Regions from separate parts of the Cohnella hongkongensis genome, predicted to be linked through region 1. Evidence: riboswitches for the same ligand, from Rfam matches in the RefSeq annotation. Region 1 holds a riboswitch; each other region holds the start of a gene.
What was found. A riboswitch is a leader RNA that binds a small molecule or an ion and turns the genes downstream of it on or off. The one in region 1 is predicted to bind cyclic di-AMP.

Region 1 (4,717 bases):
AGAGCCTCGGAACGCTCCAGGGGGAGCAAGTCGTGACCTGGAAGAACCCCGGCCGCAATTCCGTCTCGGAGATGTTTCTTCACCTTTATCCCAACGCGTTCTCGCCCGGAAGCACGTTCCTCCTCGAATCGGGAGGCAAGCTGAGGGGAGACAAAATGAAAAGCGGCAGCTACGGCGGAATGGAGCTGACCGCCCTGACGACCGAGGACGGGGAGACGCTGCTGCCCAGAGTTCATTACGTGCAGCCGGACGACGGCAACCGGAACGACCGCACCTTGGCCGCATTCCGGCTTCCCGAGCCGGTCAAGCCCGGAGACTCCGTCACGCTGCGCATGAAGTTCTCGGTTACGCTCCCCGACGTCTTCGCGCGGATGGGCAAGGCCGGTCATTTCGTCATGGCGGGACAGTGGTTTCCCAAAGTTCCCGTATACGAGACGACCGGCATGCGCGGTCGTAGCGCCGAGGGCTGGAATCTGCACCAATACCACGGAGATTCCGAGTTTTATTCCGACTTCGGCATCTACAGCGTGCGCATTGAGGTTCCGGACGGCTACAAGGTCGCGGCGACCGGCTTTCTCACGAAAACGCCGACCGTGGCCGGAGGGAGAAAGAGCTTCCAGTTCTATGCCGACGACGTGCACGACTTCGCCTGGTCGGCTTCTCCGGACTTCGTCTACGTGGAAGATTCCTTCTCATCGCCGGGCATACCGGGCGTTCGAATCAAGCTGTATCTGGATCCGCTCCATCAGCACCTGAAAGACCGCTACATGCATGCCGCCAAATCCGCGCTCGCCAAGCTGGGACAATGGTATGGAGAATACCCGTACTCCACCCTGTCCGTCGTCGTGCCTCCGGCCGACGGCAACGGCGCCGGGGGCATGGAGTATCCGACGCTCGTCACCGCGGCAGCGGCCCAGAACGACAACCCCGGCTACGAGCTGGAGCGAACGCTCGTCCACGAGATCGCCCACCAATATTGGTACGGGCTTGTCGCTTCCAACGAATTCGAGGAAGCTTGGCTCGACGAAGGCTTCGCGTCCTACACCGAGGATAAGCTGATGTCCAGCATTTACGGCGTTCTGCCCCATCACCCGATCGAAGCCAGCTATTTGACCCATCCGGAGCCGCTCGCCCTCTCGTCCTGGAAGTTCCGCTCTTCCGACGGATACGCCGAAAATGTCTACATGCGGGGCAAGCTTGTGCTGACCGCTATCGAGAAGCAGGTCGGCGACAAAACGATGAGCAAAATTATGCGGACTTATTTTCAGAAATATAAGTTCAGACATCCTTCCTTCTCGGACTTCCAGAGAGTCGTGGAAACGGTGACCAAGGAGAAGTGGACCGATTTCTTCCGGGCGTACGTCCTGCACGGCGAGATGGCCGACTATTCCGTAGAATCGATCCAGACAAGGAAAACGGATGCCGGATACGAGAGCGTCGTCCTTCTGCGGCGCAATGGCGGCAGTCCCGAGCCAGTGTCCGTCTGGCTGCAGTTCCGGGACGGACAGTCGGTTCGCAAACAGTGGGACGGCGTGCAGTCGCATATTCAATTGAAGCTCGAATCGGCGGCTCCGCTGCAATATGCGGTGATCGATCCCGGCAACCATATCGTGCTCGACAATCGCAAGTTCAATAATTATCTGAAGGCGGAAGTGCCGCCCGGGCAGCGTACCCGCTACGCGACCGGCATCGCGCAAATATTGGAAGGTTTGTTCGGATCATTGGCCTGGTGAGGGGGAAGAACATGCGCGAACGTCTAAAATTGGGATGGGACATGACCGTCAGGCATAAATATGTAGTGGTTCTCCTGTTCCTGTATCGCTTGCTGTGGGGTTTTTTCCTGTACCGGCTCGTCGACTCGATCGTAACGCCGGTGCTGGCGCGCTATCCGGACGAACATCCGAACTCCGACGCCGCCCATCTGTTCCTGATCGAAGCCCAGTTCCGCTTGATGAAAACGGATCTTGTCGACGACACGCTCTGGCTGCTGGGCGGAATGCTGCTGCTGCGGATGGTGCTCACTCCGCTGATCAACGCCGGCCTGTTCTATTCCTTCCGCTACTCCGCCGAGGAGGAGGGGACCCGGGTTTGGTCGGGAATACGCAGCGCCTGGAAGCCGGTCACCCTGCTGTACTGGATAGAGAACGCGTTGATTCTGCTCCCCGCCGCATGGCTGGTGCCGATGGCCAGGAACCGCTTCTTCTCCGGGCTTTCCCTGCCTCATTGGCTGATCGATCTGCTGCCGTATGCGGCGTCATGGCTGCTGTACGGGTTGGCCGTTCACCTCGCCTGCCAATTCATGCAGTTCGGCGCGGCGGCTCGGGAAGGCATTCTAAGCAGTCTGGGAGCAGCGTTTCGCCAAGCCCTCCCCCTGCTGGGAATCACTTTGGTTTTGCTCGGCATCGGTCTGGCAGTGTCGGCCGCCGCCTGGGCCGTCTCTCTGCTCTGGTCGGGTTTTCTCGCCGTGACGCTGCATCAAGCTTTTCACTTCGTGCGCTCCCTGTTGAAGCTGTGGACCTCCGCATCCCAGCATCAAGTATGGCGCGACGCGAAATCGTAAGCTTATCACGTCCCAACAATCGACAATATTTCTCCCCGGGACATTCCCCGGTTGCGCCGTCCTTCGGCCGCAACCGGGGTTTGGCGTTATAATCGGCGGGATAAATCCGGGACGAAAGGAGGGGGTGCGAGCCAAATGACGCTCCGTAGATTAAGGAATTCTAATATAGAAGATGCAGGAAATTCGTCACAATACCCGAATATATAAAGCTAAAGAAATCATAAAATGCCGAGTCTCCGTGAATCGGGGAACGGGGGAACCATCTTTTCGGGTGAGTTGGCTTTTGTACGCGAAGAAGCCATAGGGAACCTTCTACCGAACCCTTAAGCTAACCTCGTAGGCATTGGAAGGAGTCACCGGTTTTGCGCAAAGTTTCAGTCTTCTTGTTTGGCCTTGCTCTGCTCTTGGCATTCCAGGTCGGAAGCGTATTCGCCGATTCGAAGCTCGACAAGACGATCGAGCCGTTGATCGGATCGAGCTACAAGTACGGCGGAACGACACCGAAGGGATTCGATTGCTCCGGCTTCACCGGATACGTGTTCGAGCAGCTCGGCATCGATCTGCCTCGCTCTTCGCGGGACCTGTACAGCTGGGATAAGAGCAAGAAGATTTCCGACGATGACCTGCGTCCGGGCGATCTCGTATTCTATAATACGAGCGGCAACGGCGTCTCCCATGTCGGAATCTACATCGGCAACAACAAGTTCGCTCACGCCGCTTCCAAGGGCGTGACGATCACCTCGCTCGATGACAAATACTACGCCAAGCGTTATCTTGGGGCTCGCCGCTTTCTGGACGACGAGACCTACGAGAAGATCGCAACGGAGATCGAAGCCGAGGAGACCGCTAAGCAATAATCCTAAAGATGACAAAGGCCCGCCTATGGCGGGCCTTTGTTTAAGGGTTTCCTGTTTAACATAATGGAGCTTTTGTTCGCCTGGTGTGTTGAAATTTATAGTTTAAAGACCTTGTGATTTAACAGGTATTCGAGTGCCATTTATAATGATTGCTTTAACTTTGGTAACCTCTAAAGGTGCTTTCGTATCCCAACTTGAATTGAAGGTATGTTTATCAGGGTTTTGGCTTCCTCCACCACCTTCCAATGGGATAATACCGTCTGCTGTTTCAATTTCAAGCCGCATATCGCTGACCATGCAATTCTCGCCTTTATAGGTACCGATTACTTGTAATCCCAAAGGACTGAGGGTTATATATTCAAAAAGATGACCTTCCACTGAAATATCATTTTTCCATGTACGTAAATTGGAAGCTGTATCACTTAAATTTGCTGCCACCTTCCAGTTGCCTTCAACCCCGGAATAAACGGAACCCGTATAATAAAGAGTGTATTTTCTAAGATTATCTCGGTTTACAGGAAATACAAACTCTTCATATTTATACACAACGTCACCATAGTCGTTATTTTCAAGATCAAGAAGGTTATTTTTCTTATCGCTGAGAAATACCAAACTATAATCACTGGTGATTAAATTACCGTCGGGACCCTTTAGAGAAAGCATGGCATCAGTAGAACCAAACTCTTTTTTAAAAATTTTGCCTATCTGCACATGCAATTTTCCATTTATAATCCCGATATTTGAAACCCATTGGTCTTTTTCACCATGGGGCATGGAAGCATACTCCCCTGGCAGAAGCGCCTCTGTTAATGAACTGAGGTCGCTTGGCACATTACTGCCTCCCCAAATCTGTGCTTTTTCAATAGGAGCCGTTTCTACCTCTTCGATTCCTGCAAGGGATACGGAAATGGGTTCGTCTATATAGGCTTTTCCGTCAAAATAAATAAGGAAGCTGCCAAGCTCTAACGGATCTGCTAATGGTGTGTCTGGATCAGCCGTTATATTAAACTCATAATAAATGGTATTCGTATCTTTATTAAAATAAAGCATTTTTTGTTTCCATGACAGGCTGGCTGATAAAACTTCGTCTCCGCCTTTGGCTCCCTCTTTTGTTTGCGAACGCATTTTTACATGGAATCCGTCTCTAAAATCAGTCTGTTCCGTCAATCGGTTTTGGCCTGTTCTATCCTGAAGAGAGAGGTAAATAATCGCCTTATTTTCATATTTCTGCGCACCGATAACCTCCATGCGAATTCCTTTGTCCTCGCTATAGACCCCAACTGGTTCAACTATTTTTCCA
Region 2 (4,717 bases), on a different contig from region 1:
GAAGAAGCTGTCCGCGGCGCGCGAGCGCGTCTAGCCGATCCGCGCCGATTCGCGAAGGCGGCGCGCTCGCCTGACGGAAGGGGCGGGCGATTCAGGCTCGCGCCCGGGCAGCCCGGTGGAGGCGCCATATGACCCAGCCTACAAGAGCGGGGGACAGAAGGCTGAATACGCCGCCGGCAAAATTGCCGGGCAGGCCGTCGAACATCATCTGCATGCCCATCAGAATCGCATCCAGCGTGACATGAGCGAAAATGACGGCCATTAATCCGAATCGCAGCATGAACCAGCCGAACAGGAAGGACAGGAGTACAAGCTCAATGATGCGAGTGTAGACCGGATAAACCGCGTAGCCGACATGCCCGAGCGCCCAGAACAGTCCGGGGGGAACGATGGCGAGCGTCGTCAGAACGACGGCTGATCTGCGGGACGGCTCCCTCCCCGTCCACTTGCGGGCAAGACCGACGAACCAGCTGCGGAACACTCCGATGCCGAACAGCCGGCTCTGCAGCTCCTCCGATATGCCCGCGCACCAGGCCAGCAGCGGCAGAAGCAGCGGAAGGCTCATGTTATACATCGACTGCGTGGCGTCCGACGAGGCGAACGCGCCGAGCGTTTTCTCCAGCAGAAGAAGAATGACGGATTGGGCGCCCAGCAGAATAAAAGCGAGGAAGTAGCCCTCCTTCATGCTCTTCAGCACCGCCTCCCCGTAGCCGGACTCCCGCCACCTCGGCCAGAGCGGCCTTCCCATCGACTTCCACAAACCGTCCCCGCCGACGGCCGAGAAGTAGGTCAGCAGCGCCATTGCCGCATAAGTGACGAGGCTGACGGTCAGATTAACCCGATCGCCCACGCTGACTCCAGACTCCCAGGTTCCAGCCCGCAATCCGGGGATCATGTTAAACGTTAAGGCTGCATACAGCGCAAAAAAGACGGTCGCAAGAAAAATGCCTCTTCGGTAGGAGGTATATCCGCCGTGAGTCCCCGTGTAGACAATCGCAAGGATGAATAGCAGCAACTGGGGCAAAATGAACCCGAATACCGACAAATGGCCGGCCAACCGCTCCTGGTCCTCCATATACCGGACGAAGGAGGCCGGCAGATCGACCCGATACGCGACTGCGCCTCCCTGCCATTCGGGAATCGCGGAGTCCGCCGGACGGAACGACGGGGGCAGATCGACGCGCAGCCGGAGCTCGGCCTCCTCGATCGCGGATAAGCGGGACACATACTCGAAGCCGCGATCGCCGAAGGATTCGCCGGTCCATTCCCAGTCGTTCGCGCGAATGCCGTACCACTCGGCGTACCGCAGCGCGGCGGCGGCTTGCTCGGCTGCAGGCCGCGTCTCTTCCTCGCGGCTCGCGGAGCCGGCGTCGAAGTCAGCCCCCAAATGCCGCCAAGCGACCAGGCTGCCCGACTCCATATGGACGGAGACGGCCAGCGCGCCCGGGGACCCGCTGATCGTCAGCTCGACGACGTACACGTCCGTCGGAGCCGCCGCCGCCCACAGCTTGTCGTACGAGGCGGTCAGGCCATGCTTGGACAAGTAGCCGTTCGCCTTGCTGTCGGTCATATGCGTTACCGTCGTCTTGCTCACGTCCGCAGCTTCAATGCCGAATTTCTCGTTCGCCCATTCGATCGCCTTCCGCTCCGCTTCGGCTCTCGTCAGCACGGCGGAGGCATTCGTCGTGAAAAGCTGCCCCGTTATCGGGAAGACTTGAATGAGCAAAAACAGCGCCAGCCCGATCGCAGCCGTCCAAACCCAACGTTTGTCCAGCGGCGTCGGTCGATTTTCGATCATGCGGTTTCTCTCCTCGCCAGCAGTAAAATTCAAAGATAACGTATTCAACGGCTTCGCGCTTGAAGCTGCCGTTTTTTTTCATTAAGTATCTCGCATTTTCAATGAAAATGAAAGCAAACCGAACGATAATGACTGTCCGAAGCCAAAACTCTCGAAGAACTATCCGTTAAACCGCCTAAACGAGCCGGATTGCCCCCTTTTTGACGTTGTTCCCGCTCAGCGTAAGGGCTATAATGCGGGGGTACGTTTTTTATCCGGAATAAATCGGCCGAATTTCCTAGGACGGAAAACGGGGGACCCAATACGGATCGCGGGGTACAGGTTCATTGTATTCGAGCGTCCAGGGGTGAATTCCAAACCGCGACAGACCGCGGCGGATAGGGCAGCCTGTTCGAGCCCGAACCCGACAGCTAACCTCGTAGGCGTTAGACGAACAGGAATCGCGTGCATGAAGGGCACTGGGGTTCCAGTGCTTTTTTGGTGATTCAGAAAGCAGCAGCGGGATACGGGTCGAGGTGGATCATTGTGTTCAAAAAAGCGGTGCGCTGGTTATATGCTTTTCCTCCGAGGATGATGCTTCTCGGTTTTAGTTTGATTATTTTGACCGGGGCGCTGCTGCTGATGCTGCCGATCGCTTCCGCGAGCCGGGAGCCGCTGTCGTTCGTCGACGCCCTGTTTACGGCAACCTCCGCAACGTGCGTGACCGGCCTCGTTCTGTTCGATACGGGCGCCCACTTCTCCGTCTTCGGCCACTGGGTGATTCTTCTGCTGATCCAGGTCGGGGGCGTCGGCTTCATGACGATGGCCACGCTGTTTGCGCTCATCTTAAGAAGGCGGATTTCGCTCAAGGAAAGACTGATTTTGCAGGAGTCGCTTAACCAGGGCAGCATCGAAGGACTTGTCCGTCTCGTACGCAAGGTGATCTTCTATGCGCTGGCGCTGGAGCTGGCCGGAGCGGTGCTGTACACGATCCGCTTCGCTTTCGACATGCCGTTCGGTCAAGCGGTCTATCACGGCGTTTTCCATGCGATCTCCATCTTCAACAATGCGGGCTTCGATCTGTCCGCAGAGGGCAACAGCTTTATCGGCTATTCCGAAGACGTCTACATGAACGTCGTCTCGATGGCTCTCATCGTTCTTGGCGGCTTCGGCTTTATCGTGCTGGCGGATTTGTTCGATTACCGGCACAAGCGCAAGTTCTCGCTGCACACCAAAGTCGTGCTGAGCGTCTCCGCCGCGCTGGTCGCCGTCGGAGCGATCGTCATTCTGATCTTCGAGTTCACGAATTCGCGCACAATCGGAGACGAGCCGTTTGCTTACAAAGCGATGTCCGCGCTGTTCCAGTCGGTCACGACCCGCTCGGGCGGGGTCTCGACGGTAGAAATTGCCGAACTGCGCCAAGCGACCCAATTTTTCATCGTCATTCTGATGTTTATCGGGGCTTCTCCCGGCTCGACGGGCGGAGGCATCAAGACGACGACGTTCGCCGTGCTCGTCGGCGCGGTGCTGGCGATGATGCGCGGCAAGGAGGACGTCGTGCTGTTCCGTCTGCGGCTGGCCCAGGAGAGAGTATACAAGGCGATTACCGTAACGCTGTTCTGCATCGGCATCGTGCTGACCGGGACGCTGGTGCTCGCTACGACGGAGGATGCCAGCTTTCTGAAAATTTTATTCGAGGCGACGTCGGCGTTCGGCACCGTCGGACTGTCCATGGGGCTGACCGACAGCTTGAGCCTGGCGGGCAAGCTGACAATTATCGTTCTGATGTTTATCGGCCGATTGGGGCCGCTCACCTTGACCTACGCTTTGGGACCGAAGCCGGGTCGGCCGCTTTATCGTCACGCGGAAGGCAAAATCATCATCGGGTAGAGGACGGAGAAGGATGAAATTAAATCAGTTCGTCATCATCGGACTGGGCCGCTTCGGCTCCAGCCTGGGCCGGGAGCTGATCCGACTGGGCTACGAGGTGCTCGGCGTCGACCGGGACGAGGAGAAGGTGCAGGAGATGTCCGGCATGCTGACGCATACGGTCATGGCGGACGCGACGGAGGAGGATGTGCTTCGTTCGATCGGGGCGCGGAATTTCGACTGCGGCGTCGTGGCGATTGGAGACGATATCCAGGCGAGCATTCTGGCGACGATTCTGCTGAAGGAGCTTGGGGTGAAGAAGGTCGTGGCCAAGGCGGTATCCGATCTGCACGGGCGGGTGCTGGAGAGAATGGGCGTCGACCGGATCATCTATCCGGAGCGGGACATGGGCGTCCGCGTCGCCCACCAGCTCGTCTCGCCGAACCTGCTCGATTACATTGAGCTGTCGCAGAAATATACGATCGCGGAGCTGGCGGTGCCGCAGTGCTGGTCGGGCAAATCTCTGGCGGATGTCGACCTGCGCGGCAAGTTCGGCTGCAGCATCGTGGCGATTAACAAGCCGGGGGGAATTATTATCGCTCCCGCCGCCAAGGATGTGCTGTCGAAGGAGGACGTCATGGTGCTGATCGGTACGAACGATCAGATCGAGGAGTGTCAGGAGTCTTTTCATTCCGGTGAATGAAAAGCATCCCGTTCGCTCAGGCTAAAGCTATGACGAGCGGGATGGAGGAATGGCGATGAAGAGGTCGCGACTGGGAAGAGCGGTGATGGTGCTGGCGAGCGCCGTCACCTTTTTAACGTTGTGGGGCGGCCTGCCGGTAGCCGACGGGAAAGCGAAGCCGTCCGGCACGCATTGGTCCGAATGGGAGCGCCGATACGAAGGCGTGTTTGTTCTGTCGGCCTCGCGCGAGGCCCGCAAAGTCTCCTTGACGTTCGACGACGTTCCCGATCCCCGTTACACGCCGAAGGTGCTGGATATTTTGAAGAGGAAGGACGTTCGGGCCAGCTTCTTCGTCGTCGGCACCCGTGCGCGGAAGTACCCGGAGCTGG
Region 3 (4,717 bases), on a different contig from region 1:
CTTCGCGCGGCAGGTTCGGAATCAGGCCGCCGGCGTTCATGACGTTGCCGCCGATCTTGAACGGAACGTTCGTCTCGATCGCCTCGAGGATGTAAGAGGCGTATTCGTGCGAGCGCTCGTGCTCCAGCCTGGAGTCGTTCAGCAGCTCTTCGCGCAGCTTCTCCCATTTGCTGATCTGCTCGACGCAGCGGCGCGGATATTCGTCCAGCGGAATATTAAAGCGCTCAATCAGCTCCGGATAGCTGCGCTTGATGAAGTATGGATGGTATTCGGCGTTGTGCTCCGAGGACTCGGTAATGTAGTAGCCGAATTTCAGCATCAGCTCGAACCGGACCATGTCGTGATGCTTCTCCTTCTGCTTCTCCGCCGCGCGCCGCTTGATCTCCGGATACAGATCGACGCCGTCCTTCGAGACCTCGAGCAGCCAGGCCATATGGTTGATGCCGGCGATCTTCGACTTGACGCCCGTCGCGTCCATGCCGAGATTGTCGAACAGATCCCGTACGCACACCTGCACGCTGTGGCACAGGCCGACCGTGTTTACGCCGCCGTAGGTATTCATGACGTTCGTCAGGACGGCCATCGGGTTCGTATAGTTCAGGAACAGAGCGTCCGGACAGACCTCGCGAATGTCCTTGGCGAAGTCGAGCATGACCGGGATCGTCCGCAGGTTGCGGAAAATGCCGCCGATGCCGACCGTATCCGCGATCGTCTGCCGCAGGCCGTACTTTTTCGGGACCTCGAAATCCGTGATTGTACATGGGTCGTAGCCGCCGACCTGAATCGCGTTGACGACGTATTTCGCTCCGCGAAGCGCCTCCTTGCGGTCGCCGTAGGACTTGATGACGCAGGTGCTTCCGGATGTCTTTTTGATGTTATTGAGAATGTTCTCGGAGTCCTTCAGACGAACCGGGTCGATGTCGAACAGCGCGATCTCGAAGCCTTGCAGCGCAGGCGTATGCATGACGTCCCCGAGCACGTTTTTGGCGAAAACCGTACTTCCCGCGCCGATAAAAGTAATTTTGGACAAGTCGATAACCTCCGGATAAATAAGATGATAAGCTACCTCCAATGTAATGCAAGCGCACTCGCAAGAATATGGAGGCATCGCGCATCTATATGGACATTTGTCGTTTGTTTGCTATAGTAGGAGCAAAAGACTTCAGGCAGGTGAGCGCCATGACTCCGGATCATGACGAATACGTCCTCGGCATGAACCCTTCTCCCTCCGGCGGTGAGCTGGCCGTTCTCTTCAGCGGGGAAGGCCAGCCGGTCCCTCTGCACAAGATGGGGCCAGCCGTTCACGATTATTATCTCATTCACACCGTGCTGTCCGGGTACGGAGATTTCACGATAGGGGGCCGGTCCTACCGCTGCGGCGCGGGAGACTCCTTTATGATTTTCCCGGGCGAGCTGTTCTCGTATCAGGCGGACGACAGAGCGCCTTGGCGCTATGCCTGGTTCGCCTTTGTCGGCTCCGGAGCCGCGGCGGCGATGGAGGCGATCGGCGCCTCTCCGGACAACCCGGTCGTAGCCGGCAGCCTGAATCCGCACGTCCGCAACGCCTACGAGCAGCTCCGGCGCTGCTTCGAGGGCTCGCTCGGAGCCGAGCTGTCCAATCTGGAGGCCGAAGGCTGGCTCCGCCTTCTGCTGCACCAGCTCGGCGCCGCCCGCGCCAAAAATCGTCTCGCGGCCCCGGCCGCCGCAGACGCCGACCATATCGTGAAGCAGGCGCTGCAATATTTGACGCTGCAGTACGCTCAGCCGATCTCCGTCTCGGGCATCGCCGGGATGCTCGGCTATCATCGAACCCATCTGTGCAAGCTGTTCAAGCAGGCGACCGGAATGTCGCCGATGCAGTACCTGCTGCAGATTCGCATGCAGCGGGCCGAGCTGCTGCTGGCCTCGCAGATGACGATTGAACAGGTCGCCTCGTCGGTCGGCTACGGGGACGCGCTTTATTTTTCCAAGAAGTTCAGAGCGTGGAGCGGCCACTCCCCCTCGGAATACAGAAAGGAGCTCCGGAAGCTTCCGGAATACGCCGGGAATCGGTGAGCGGCACTTATACGTAATATATGCGTTATTTAATTTGACTGAAAAGATTCTATTATGACTCTAACAACCTCTTTATGTTATATTTATTGACACATTTCTGTCGTTGATATATACTGAAGCTACGCTTAGTTTTCGGCGCCAACTGCCGAAAAGCGGGGGAACCATTATTGGGGCGAATCGTTCGCAGGCCGAACGTAGGGAGACCATCTTCCCGAGTCCGTCAGCTAACCTCGTAGGCATAAGATGGGGCTAATCTTTGCTTCGGATCATGAGGAAGCCGGGCCCTGACAACAGGGCTCTTTTTGTCATTTTCGCCCTCCGGACTCACCGGAAAGCCAATCCAGCGCGAAGGCGCGAAGGGAGACAGGTTCATGATCAAAGCCATTATTTTCGACTTCGACGGAACGATTATCGATACGGAGACCGCTTGGTATCAAGCGTTCCGCGAAGCTTATCTCTCGCACGGCGTCGAGTTGACGCTGGAGCAATATTCCCAATGCATCGGCACGAGCCTGCACCGCTTTAATCCTTACGAATACCTCATGACCGAGCTCGGACTGCCGATCGACAAAGAGGCGTTCCGCGAAAACATTCACGACAATCACGCCAAGCGGATGGAGGAGGAAACGGTCCGCCCCGGCGTGCTGAGCTATCTGGAGTCGGCCAAAGCTTTGGGCCTGAAGATCGGCCTGGCCTCCAGCTCCTCCGAGCAGTGGGTTCGCTCGCATCTGGATCGCCTGAAGCTGACGGACTACTTCGAATGCATCCGAACAGCCGATCACGTAAGCCGGGTCAAGCCCGATCCCGAGCTTTATTTGCAGGCGCTGAGCGGATTGGGCGTTCGTCCGGAGGAAGCGGTCGCCATCGAGGATTCTCCTAACGGAGCCAGGGCGGCTGCGGCGGCCGGATTGATATGCGTCGTCGTACCGAACGTGCTGACGGAGACGCTGAGCTTCCCCCGAGCCCACTATCGGGCCGATTCGCTGACGGACATTGATTTTCGCCGGCTCGTCGGCCGCGCCGCCGTATCCTGAGGCCCCGCAAGCAGATTGGAAGGAATGGAGGAAACGAGACCATGAAAGCCGTACAATTTGGAGCAGGCAATATCGGAAGAGGGTTCATCGGCTTGATGCTGTCCCGCTCGGGCTACGAAGTGTGCTTCGCGGCCCGCAACGGAAATCAGGTCAAGGCCCTCCAGCAGAAGAAGCGATACAAGGTTACCTTCGCCGGAGAACCGAAGCAGAGCATATGGGTAGACGGCGTCACCGGCGTCAATCTGAAGGACCGCGACGCCGTGATCCGCAAGGTGGCGGAGGCGGACGTCGTCACGACGGCGGTCGGCGCCTCCGCGTTGCCCGAGATTGCCGAGCCGATCGCCCGGGGAATCGAAGCTCGCCTCGCCAGCGATCCCCGGCCCCTGCTGGTGATGGCTTGCGAGAACGCGCTGAGCGGCAGCGCCCTGCTGCGCAGGTGGGTCATGCACCATTTGGCTCCGCAGTGGCAGCCGCTGGCGGAAAGCCTCATCCTCTTCCCGAATACGGCGGTCGATCGCATCGTCCCCCCGCAGCAGCATGCCGACCCGCTTGCCGTTCAAGTCGAGCCTTACTGCGAGTGGATTATCGAGCGGGTCCCGTTGATCGACCGCTTCCCGGCGATCGAAGGCGCTCGCTACGTCGATTCGCTTGAACCTTTCATCGAACGAAAGCTCTTTACGGTCAACACCGGGCATTCCGTCGCCGCCTACTATGGCTATCGCCAAGGGTACCGGACGATCCAGGAGGCGATGCAGGACGCCGATCTCCGCCGGAGCGTCGAGCGCGCGCTGGACGAGACGTCCCGCCTTCTGATCGCCAAGCACGGATTTCCTCCCGGCGAACATCGCCATTACGTTCGCAAAACGCTGCGCAGATTCGAGAATTCCGCCATCGTCGACAAGATCGTCCGCGTCGGACGCTCCCCTTTGCGCAAGCTGTCCCGGAACGAACGGTTCGTGCGCCCGGCGCTGCAGGCTCACGATAACGGCATTCCGGTTCCGCATCTGGCGTCCGCCATCGCCTCCGCGCTGCTGTACGACGACGACGGCGATCTCGAAGCGGTCATCCTGCAGACGTCCATTCGCCAAAGAGGCGCCGGACACGTGATCCGCAAGCATATGGGCATCCCCGATACACACGCCCTCCACCAGGAAATATTGAGCCGCTACGAACGCCTGAAAGCGAAAGCCTCCGTCCCTTCCGCCCGCGTACGCTAAACCTTACCCTCGGGCAGCTTGACAGATCAAGATTACAGTTGTAATCTATTCACGTAGACTACAACTGTAATCTTTTTTTGATGTCCATCACCGGTGATGAACGAACGGAGGAAGCTGCATGTCCGACTCTCCCCCCATCTCGGATGCGGAATGGGATATTATGCGGATCGTATGGCAATCGTCGCCATTAACGGCCGCCGACATTATCTCCCGTCTTAGCGGGAGCAAGCCCTGGAAGCCGAAGACGGTCAAGACGCTGATCGGCCGGCTCGTTCAGAAGCAAGCGCTCGGCTTCCGCAAGGACGGGCGGGAATATGCCTACTACCCCCTCGTGAACGAGGAGGACTGCGTTCGGGAAGCCAGCCGCTCCTTCCTCGACCGGATATACGGAGGCTCGCTTAAGCCGATTAT
Region 4 (4,717 bases), on a different contig from region 1:
AGCAGATCTGGGAGGCGGCCCGGAGAGCCTCGCTCGAGGAGATGATCAAGCAGCTGCCGGAAGGGATGGACACGATTATCGGAGAGCGCGGCGTCAAGCTTTCGGGCGGGCAGAAGCAGCGAATGGCGATCGCGCGGATGTTCCTGAAGAATCCGCCGATTCTCATCCTCGACGAAGCGACGTCGGCGCTCGATACCGAGACCGAGGCGGCGATTCAGCAGTCGCTGTCCGAGCTGTCCGTCGGCCGAACGACGCTTGTCATCGCCCACAGACTGGCGACGATCAGGAATGCGGACCGGATCGTCGTCGTGGACGAGAGCGGAGTCGCCGAGCAGGGCAGCCACCGCGAGCTGATCGCCTCGGGCGGCATCTACAGCAGGCTTCATCATGCCCAATATCAGCATGCGTAAGCGGCGCGGCCCAAACGGCCCCGTCTGCCGGACGTCGAAATCGTTTGCTTGACATTGCATATTGCACAGCGGAAAAAAGGCGGTGGGGAGGGGTTGCCTCCTCAGCGCCTTGGCACATTTCGGGTATTCCGCCCTAAGAGGCGTCCGTCAGCTCTCGGGGCGGCTTGGCGCTTCCGCCGCGCCGGGCGGCAGCTCCTCCTCGTACAGCCCCGTGCGGCGCTTGAACCAGCGAAACAGATGGGTGAAGATCACCTTCAGAATGGCGTAGCCCGGAACGGCCAGAATGATGCCGATGATGCCGAACAGATTGCCGGCCGCGATAATGACGAAGATAATCGTAATCGGGTGGACGCGCATCGTTTTTCCCATAATCTGGGGAGAAATGAATTTGCCCTCGATCAGCTGAACGATCGTCCAGATGACGATCATCTTCACGAGCATGATCGGCGAGGTCATCAGGGCGACGATCAACGCCGGCGTAATTGCGATCGCCGGTCCGAGATAAGGCACGATGCTCGTGCAAGCGGCGATGACGGCGAGCACGAGAGAGTAATCGAGACCGATAATGAGATACCCGATATAAAGCAGCACGCCGATGCAGGCGCTGACGATAATCTGGCCGCGGATATACGAGCTGATCTGATGGTTCATCTCGAGCATGACGCCGAAGGAGCGGTTTCTCAGCCGGGTCGGCACGAATCCGAGCACGAACGGAGCGAGCTTCTTGCGATCCTTGAGCAGATAGAACAGGATAAAGGGCACGGTGATGATCGCCAGCACCGTTTCCGTAATTTTGCCGACGAGGCTTCCGATTCCGGACCAGGCGTTGTTCAGAATCGCGGACGCTCTCGTGGAGAAATCGTCTGCCAGCTTGGCGGTATCGATGCCGATCATCTCTTGCAGCTGATTGAAGTACTCGTTGCCGATCAGCTCCTCGAACTTTAATTGAGCGTTCTGGGTGTAGGTCGGGAACTGGGTGATCAGACTCGAAATTTGCTGGCTGAGCATCGGCACGACTTTCATGACGGTAAGCGTCAGAACGGCGATAATGACGAGATAAAGCGCGACGATCGAATAGACGCGCTTCACTTTCTGCTTCTCCAGGTAGTCGACGATCGGGGTGAGCAGGTAATAGACGACTCCCGTCAGAAGGAAGGGCAGAAAAACGGTCTCCAAAACGACCTTGAACGGATGAAAGACGTACGAGATTTTCTCCAGAATGAAAATGTTCAGACCGATCAGCAGAATGACGACCAGAAACAGAACGACTTTCCGGTCGATCAGAGCCTTGAGCGTGTCCGAAAGTTTACGGGCATTGTGCATCGAGTCTTCCTCCTTGTTTCTTCCATTGTAACCGACGCGAAACCCGCCTTACAATCGCATCCGGGCTTTTCCGGCGGTTGACAGGGCGAAAGGATTATTTTATAGTTATTTTAAGCTTAGTTTCCGGAATATTCCGGAAAGCGGGGGAACCATTCTTTTGGGGCGAATCATTCATGGCGAATGTAGGGAACCATCTATCCCGAGCCCGTCAGCTAACCTCGTCTGCACTGGATGGGTCGGATTGTCATGGGCAGGATAAGCTGCGCATTCTTTTGACCCGTTGAGGGTCTTTTTCTGTCTCTATAGGCCCTTGTTCGCAGTAGGGGATGGTCTGCTGCGCGCGGGGCTATTTTTTGTCTTCGGACGGAAGGAGGGCAAAGCGGGGCTTGGAACGGATTCGTTCTCGAATTCGACTGAATATACGTGGAGGAGGAATGCCGAATGGCGCAACCAAAGTATATCACCGATATCGGAAAAATCTCTCACATCCCCGAGGAACAGCGTGAGAAGCTAAAGGAAATTACGGAAAAGTTCGTGTTCCGCGTGAACGACTATTATCTGGGACTGATCGATTGGGAGGATCCGAACGATCCGATCCGCAAGCTGGTCATTCCGAACGAGGGCGAGCTGGAGGAATACGGGCGCTGGGACGCCTCGGACGAGGATACGAACTACGTCGTCAAGGGCTGCCAGCACAAGTATTCGTCGACCGCGCTGCTGATCGTTTCCGAGGTGTGCGGCGCGTATTGCCGCTACTGCTTCCGCAAGAGACTGTTCCGCAACGACGTCAAGGAGGCGACGTCGGACATCGAGCCGGGCCTGCAATATATCGCCAACCACCCGGAGATCAGCAACGTGCTGCTTACCGGCGGCGACAGCCTCATTCTCGCGACGCCTAAACTGCGCGCGATATTGCATAGATTGCGCGAGATCGATCATGTCCAGATTATTCGGCTCGGATCGAAGATCCCGGTCTTTAATCCGATGCGCATCTACGAGGACGAGGAGCTGCTGGCGACGATTCGCGAGTTTTCCAGCGCGGAGAAGAGAATTTACGTAATGGCTCATATCAACCATCCGCGCGAGATTACGCCGCAAGCGGTCAAGGGCTTCCAGGCGCTTCACGACGCCGGAGCGATCGTCGTCAACCAGACCCCGGTGCTGCGGGGCATCAACGACGATCCGGAGGTGCTCGGCGAGCTGCTCGACCGGCTCAGCTGGGCCGGCGTGACGCCGTATTACTTTTTTATCAACCGTCCGGTAGCGGGCAACAACGATTTCGTGCTGCCGCTGGCCAAGGTTTACGACATCGTCGAGAAGGCGAAGGCCCGCACTTCCGGACTCGGCAAGAGGGTGCGCCTGTCGATGAGCCATACGTCGGGCAAGATCGAGATTTTGGCCATCGAGAACGGCAAGGCGTATCTGAAGTATCACCAGTCCCGCGAAGGGAACTACGGGAAGTTCATGGTGCTGGATTGTCCCGACGACGCTGCCTGGTTCGACGATCTTCCGGGAAGCGAGCGCTACTGGAAGAAGCCGGCCAAGCGGACGAAGGAGGTCGTCTCCGTGAACGAGCTGCCCGACGTTCCCCGCAAGCGGGAAAGAAGGGCGGAAGTGCCGAGCTGACGCAGCCCGCCTTTCAAAGAGTATAGGACCGTCTCGCAAGCCGGGCGACAGCGCCTTCGACAGCTTGCCGGACGGTCCTTTTTTCGCCCGTTCCGCCGCGCATTCAACCGATTCCGACAAAGGTTCCTCGTTTTCCCGTTTGACCGTTTGACATGCTTCTCCTGCCCCGGAAGGTAAAATCTATTCATTGCGAGACAGGGGAGGCTGGAACGGGGATGGGAAGAGGGAGCGCAGCGGTCATATTTCTCCTTGCGACGCTGCTTGCGGGGCAGGGAATCGCGGAAGCGAACGGCGTTCAGAACGGGCAATGGAGCGGCAAGCTCGCCGGCTCCCGAGCGTTTCCCGACACTTATACGGACGTGGAGGGCGTGCTCACTTTCCGCGGCGGCGGAGAGCGAAGCCGACCCTCCTTCGGCACGGTGCAGATGCGGACCTACCGGCCCAAGATCGCGTGGGAAAAGCGGACGAGAAGCAGCTCGTGGGGAGGCGGCGCCGGGTGGACGGGACAGCCGGCGATCGTCAGATGGAAGCCGGAGGTGCTTCGCACCATGAACGTGAAGGCGAAATTCCGCACCAAGCCGGATTTTACGGAAGTGATCTATGCGTCGCTGGACGGCTACGTCTATTTCCTGGAGCTGGAGACGGGGGAGGAGACGAGAAGCCCGATCAAGGTCGGAAATCCGTTAAAAGGCAGCGTGTCCGTCGACCCCCGCGGTTATCCGCTGCTGTACGTGGGCGAGGGGGTTCCGGAGAACGGGACGATCGGGTTCAATCTGTACAGCCTGACCGACCAGAAAAGGCTGCTGCGCGTGAACGGCATCGATTCGTTCGCCTACCGGAAGTGGGGGGCCTTCGACAGCTCCGCCCTGTTCAACCGGCTCGACGATACGCTGACGGTGGGCGGGGAGAACGGCTTGTTTTATCGCATCCAGCTGAACACCGCGTTCGATCCGAAGCGGGCAGCGCTCTCGATCAAGCCGGTGATCCATAAATTCAGATATAAAATCGCCGGCAACGGCTATCCGGGCATCGAGAACTCCGTCGCCGCTTACGGCGATCTGGCTTACTTCGCCGACAACGGCGGCAGCCTGGTGGCCATGAACGTGCGGACGAACGAGCCGGCATGGGCGCTTCCGCCTTTGGACGATACGGATGCGACGATCGTCGTCGAGGTCGAGGAGGGCGTGCCGTTTTTATACACGGGAACGGAGGTCGACAAGCAGGGGAGCAAAGGCTTTGCCTATTTGCGCAAAATTAACGGCCTGACCGGCAAAGTCGTGTGGCAGGCGAAATACGAATGCCTCTCCGTCGTCGGAGACCGCCCCGTGAACGGCGGCATGCTGGCGACTCCCGTTGTC

Region 2: another riboswitch for cyclic di-AMP. It lies ahead of ACFO3S_RS02035 (TrkH family potassium uptake protein); the one in region 1 lies ahead of ACFO3S_RS22680 (C40 family peptidase).
Region 3: another riboswitch for cyclic di-AMP. It lies ahead of ACFO3S_RS05220 (HAD family hydrolase); the one in region 1 lies ahead of ACFO3S_RS22680 (C40 family peptidase).
Region 4: another riboswitch for cyclic di-AMP. It lies ahead of ACFO3S_RS23635 (KamA family radical SAM protein); the one in region 1 lies ahead of ACFO3S_RS22680 (C40 family peptidase).

Annotation. Positions count from the first base shown of each region.
Region 1 is NZ_JBHSEP010000022.1:38,247-42,963, reverse strand. It holds gene ACFO3S_RS22690 (M1 family metallopeptidase) at 1-1,733, shown strand, start outside; gene ACFO3S_RS22685 (hypothetical protein) at 1,745-2,560, shown strand; cyclic di-AMP (ydaO/yuaA leader) riboswitch at 2,777-2,918, shown strand; gene ACFO3S_RS22680 (C40 family peptidase) at 2,923-3,417, shown strand; gene ACFO3S_RS22675 (hypothetical protein) at 3,520-4,717, opposite strand, start outside.
Region 2 is NZ_JBHSEP010000001.1:450,984-455,700, reverse strand. It holds gene ACFO3S_RS02045 (phosphatase PAP2 family protein) at 1-34, shown strand, start outside; gene ACFO3S_RS02040 (hypothetical protein) at 92-1,798, opposite strand; cyclic di-AMP (ydaO/yuaA leader) riboswitch at 2,055-2,238, shown strand; gene ACFO3S_RS02035 (TrkH family potassium uptake protein) at 2,369-3,667, shown strand; gene ACFO3S_RS02030 (potassium channel family protein) at 3,681-4,349, shown strand; gene ACFO3S_RS02025 (polysaccharide deacetylase family protein) at 4,405-4,717, shown strand, end outside.
Region 3 is NZ_JBHSEP010000002.1:450,835-455,551, forward strand. It holds gene melA (alpha-glucosidase/alpha-galactosidase) at 1-1,030, opposite strand, end outside; gene ACFO3S_RS05215 (AraC family transcriptional regulator) at 1,180-2,055, shown strand; cyclic di-AMP (ydaO/yuaA leader) riboswitch at 2,168-2,309, shown strand; gene ACFO3S_RS05220 (HAD family hydrolase) at 2,427-3,089, shown strand; gene ACFO3S_RS05225 (mannitol-1-phosphate 5-dehydrogenase) at 3,131-4,306, shown strand; gene ACFO3S_RS05230 (BlaI/MecI/CopY family transcriptional regulator) at 4,425-4,717, shown strand, end outside.
Region 4 is NZ_JBHSEP010000024.1:46,107-50,823, forward strand. It holds gene ACFO3S_RS23625 (ABC transporter ATP-binding protein) at 1-410, shown strand, start outside; gene ACFO3S_RS23630 (AI-2E family transporter) at 558-1,733, opposite strand; cyclic di-AMP (ydaO/yuaA leader) riboswitch at 1,837-1,976, shown strand; gene ACFO3S_RS23635 (KamA family radical SAM protein) at 2,175-3,359, shown strand; gene ACFO3S_RS23640 (outer membrane protein assembly factor BamB family protein) at 3,575-4,717, shown strand, end outside.